2 regions of the Acinetobacter sp. C26M genome follow, and region 2 is predicted to be linked to the other one. Evidence: riboswitches for the same ligand, from Rfam matches in the RefSeq annotation. Region 2 holds a riboswitch; the other holds the start of a gene.
The links. Region 2 has a riboswitch for fluoride ahead of NDN11_RS09655 (DUF190 domain-containing protein). Riboswitches for the same ligand answer to the same signal wherever they lie in the genome.

Region 1 (2,205 bases), 1.4 Mb from region 2:
CATGATACCAATGCAGATGCCTACTTCTTAATTGGTAGTACACTGCAAACGAAACAAACTAAAGAATATCAAGGTCAAGTCTACCCTTACGTCACCCTTGATATTTCTAGTGCATCACACCCGTTTTATACAGGTGAAGTACGCCAAGCAAGCAATGAAGGCCGTGTTGCAAGCTTTAACAAACGCTTTGCACGTTTTAACCGCAAAGGTTAATTTTCATTTAAGTTTCACACATTAGGCTGTAAGCATTAGGAGTCTAAGCTTATCTCTCCTCCACTTAGACTTCTTTTTTTATACCTAACATTTACCCTCTAAGAATCTAGCGTTGCCTGTCCAACCACACCAAACTCAATCGGTGTTTTGACATAAAACAAAGAGATTTCTTTGCTATTCAAATAATTCATCAATTCGACTGCCTGTTCATTTGTTACTGCGAACTGGATCTGTACAGGTCGATCAGCCAACTCAAAGAAACTGGCTGAATGAAACAAACCATGATGATCAACACCTTCCAGTCCAGCGAGCACCGTCGCGCCGCGCAAGTTCATTTGTTTTGCGACAGACAATAACCATTCGCTGATCAGTTGTCCCTGATAGTTACGATTTTGCGCGGTATAAAAAGTTATTAAAAACCCATTCATTATCACCACTCCCACACTATGCGGCACTTAGCCATTGATGCAAACTCATACCCAAAATCGTAAACAACAATGACCCAATCACATGAATCAAAATTGCTGCACAGGCATAACCCAACTTACCACTTTGCAATAAGGCAATAATCTCGGCAGAAAAGGTCGAAAATGTGGTTAATGCACCACAGAAGCCAGTAATCACAAACAGTTTGTAATTTGGACTCAGTGAACTTTGAGAAAAATAAGAAATTGCAAAACCGATAATAAAGCCACCAACAAAGTTGACTGTGACCGTACCCAAAGGAATATTGGGAAAAATTGGATTGAGCTTTAAACCCAGGAACCAACGCAACCATGCGCCTAATACAGAACCTAAAGCGATTGAAAGTAATGGATAGTACATGACTTACTCCAAAGGCAGTGTTGGAGTGAAAGAATAATGTGACATTGATTTATAGCTATTGTTCTGAATAATTTTCATTGCGAACTCCAAAATGGGAACAGAGCACGCACGAACCTACGCCCCCTGTTCAGGGTAACGTAGGCATCATTAGCCATTATGGCGGTTTGTGACAGGAGGAATGCCATCTCCTTTGCTCTAAAATAACATATTTTTTGGGCAACTCAACCCATGTTTTTGATGCTGAATGACGCTGTGTATAAACATGAACTTATCCACAATTTATTCCGATGTTGCTAAAACTTTTTCCCCAACCACATAGAAATCTAATGCAGGTACGACAAAAGCGAAGGCTTCTGTCTCATCGCCTAAACCAAATTGTTGCAATAATTTGGGTGCTTGTAATGCACGAACCTGAGCAGCTTGAATCTGTTGAAACTGAAACGGCATCTGAATATCCCCTTGTGATATTCGACTCGGTTGATCAACCCATTCAGCCCATGCCTGATCTTGATCGACCAAAAACTCAACAGCCTTTTCCCAAGATGGAAATAACGACTGCCATGCATCAGGTAATTGTTTATCTGTGGTAATTTCTACGTCACTACTTAGAGAATAATCGGCATCAACACGCATTTCGGTATGAATCACTTGCTTATCCCGTTGATGTTGAAAAGTCGATGCATATTGTGCTGGCATCACATCACTGGCAAAACGGCCAGCAATGACATATAAAGCCTGATCAACGATTACCTGCTCAAAAATCACGGTCTTTGGATGTGACTCATCCAAATAAAAGCGCCAGTTACTTTGTCGAGGTGAGGGCATTAACTGACGTAATTTTCCCAAGAAACTGAAGCCAAAATGATGATGCTGATAAGTCAAAATCGTAAAAATGGTTTTTCCGTCTTTTTCCCATAACGGTACATCTTTGGGATAGCGCTGACGTACCTGTTCAACATCTACCAGCCACGACAAATACACAATATTGCTGACCTGACTCTGCAAAGGCATAAACGGCAGTAGACGCATCATCAAACGGCGCAGTTGCAATAGGAAGTGGCAACTAAAAACGGGAGCGAGAAAGCGCAATAAACGTTTGGATGGTGGTAATTTAAAGCAATGTCGATTCATTATTATTCAACACATTCATAAGCGTTCTGAGCATAA
Region 2 (2,205 bases):
TGAAAAATATCACTGAACAAATCCTTGATGGCAACAAATCAATTGTTGGGATTATGGTGGAGAGTCACTTAAAAGGTGGTCGTCAGGATATTCCTGAAAACCTCTGTGATCTTGAATACGGTAAATCAGTGACTGATGGCTGTATCGATTGGGAAACTACTGAAAAAGCATTACTCGAAATGCATGAAGCATTAAAAGACGTCTTACCAACACGTTAAGCTTAATCTGCAAAATAAAAGCCCATACAACATGGGCTTTTATTTTATCTATTATTTAAACTGGATAAGCTTGGACAGATTTTAAAATTTCTTCTTTTGCTTTCTGCACATTTTCCCAGCCAATAAATTTGACCCATTTACCCTCTTCCAAGTCTTTATAGTGTTCAAAAAAATGTTTAATCCTCTCCAGAATGAGAGGATGAATGTCTTGAATATCTTTTATAGACTCATATAGAGGAGAGACTTTAGTATGCGGGACAGCAATAATTTTTGCGTCCATACCATGTTCATCCTCCATATACATGACACCAACAGGGCGACTCCGAATCACTGAACCAGCCACCACTGCATATGGTGCAAGGACTAAAACATCTAAAGGATCGCCATCTTCACTGAGTGTTTGCGGAATATAGCCATAATTCGCTGGATATACCATTGCTGTACTTAAAAAACGATCAACAAATAAAGCATCATATTCTTTATTCATTTCGTATTTGACAGGTGCATGATTTTCTGGAATTTCAATCAAGCTGTAAAAATCATCAGGAATGTTTAAGCCTGAAATTATATTAGACATTATTATTCTCCTTATTTCCCACACTTCCAAATTCAATGGCAGTTTTTGTATAAAAAAGTGAAATATTTTCTTGAGAAATTGATGAAAACAATAAGATCTCTTGTTCAGTGTCTAAGACAAACTCAAGCTGTATCGGACGGTCAGCCAGTTCAAAAAAATGAGCAGAGTGTAAATGGCCTTGTCGATCAAAACTTTCAACACCGCTATTTACAGTTACACCTCTGAGTCCTAGCGATTTAGCTGTTTCAATAAGCCACTCATAGAGCTGCTTTCCTTTATATAGCTTATTTTCTTCAAGATAAAACTTTAGTAAAGAACCTTTCATACGCATCTCCAAAAAATAGAATGCGTAACCCTACGCACCCTATTTAATTGTTATAAATTCAGGGTTACGTAGGCATCATTAGCCAATGATTGGCGGTTTTTTAAAGGAAGAATGCCATTTCCTTATTTTAAGTTATTTATCTTAGTACGATCTTAAAGCATTTGCAATTTAGGATTGAACCAATGATTTGACTTCTATATTTATATGAATCCCTAGTGAAAAATCATTTAGTTAATAAAAATATCAGCCTACATGTAACCAATATGTTTTGAAGTGTAATATTTTTTTAATTATACTGCTGCCACATTTCTCCTACGACGTATCGCTGATATGAAGTCCAGTTTTCGTCAACATTTGCTTAAGTGGCGTGCCTATTTTGGCGCGATTACTTTGCTGTGTTTACTCTGGCATATCTTCTTACCAACGATGGTCCATACAGGCGTCGTACCTGCACTTTATGCAATGCCAAGCCATTGCCAAGTCACAGAAATTCAAAATGCCTCTTTGATGTCACAGACACATTCAAGTCATCATCAACACAGCATGCACGACATGCATCATGGATCGCAGCTACAGCAAGTCAAACATGCTCAGCTCAGTGAATATGCACAACACGTGTATGCACTGGCGAGCCAAATCATGAAGCATTGTCCTTTATGCTCCCATGGTCTAGACGCTGCCGCTATCGTCCCAATCATTGCATTCATCATTATATTTCTACTGGCTTGGTTCAGTCGCGTACGATGCCTGTGCCATACGTGGACAGAAGATCTGCACATCGCCCGTATCTTTTATATTTTCCCCACCAAACAAGCCCCACCACTCGCTTTATAAATCGCAAATTTTACTTCGTACCCCGTAACTAACGGTGGTGCGTCCTTATTTATTGCTTATTATAGAGTTTAAAATGAATACTCAATTCCGTTTGTCTGTATTAGCGGCTGCGTGCCTTTCTGCTGGCTATAGTAATGTTGTTTTTGCAGAAGCTACACCATCTGATGCCACCAAAACCTTAGCCACCATTGTAGTGACTGCCAGTCGTGAAGGTGAATCGATTAATAATACCCCTGCTGCGATCAGTAAAA

Region 1: linked by a shared signal. The riboswitch ahead of crcB (fluoride efflux transporter CrcB) and the one ahead of NDN11_RS09655 (DUF190 domain-containing protein) in region 2 are both predicted to bind fluoride.

What each region holds. Positions count from the first base shown of each region.
Region 1 covers NZ_CP098478.1:3,490,283-3,492,487, forward strand. Annotated here, with positions in the region: gene NDN11_RS16060 (type B 50S ribosomal protein L31) at 1-213, shown strand, start outside; gene NDN11_RS16065 (DUF190 domain-containing protein) at 312-641, opposite strand; gene crcB (fluoride efflux transporter CrcB) at 658-1,038, opposite strand; fluoride riboswitch at 1,170-1,236, opposite strand; gene NDN11_RS16075 (DUF2071 domain-containing protein) at 1,318-2,169, opposite strand.
Region 2 covers NZ_CP098478.1:2,112,938-2,115,142, forward strand. Annotated here, with positions in the region: gene NDN11_RS09645 (3-deoxy-7-phosphoheptulonate synthase) at 1-218, shown strand, start outside; gene ppa (inorganic diphosphatase) at 274-795, opposite strand; gene NDN11_RS09655 (DUF190 domain-containing protein) at 788-1,120, opposite strand; fluoride riboswitch at 1,183-1,251, opposite strand; gene NDN11_RS09660 (hypothetical protein) at 1,451-1,954, shown strand; gene NDN11_RS09665 (TonB-dependent receptor) at 2,028-2,205, shown strand, end outside.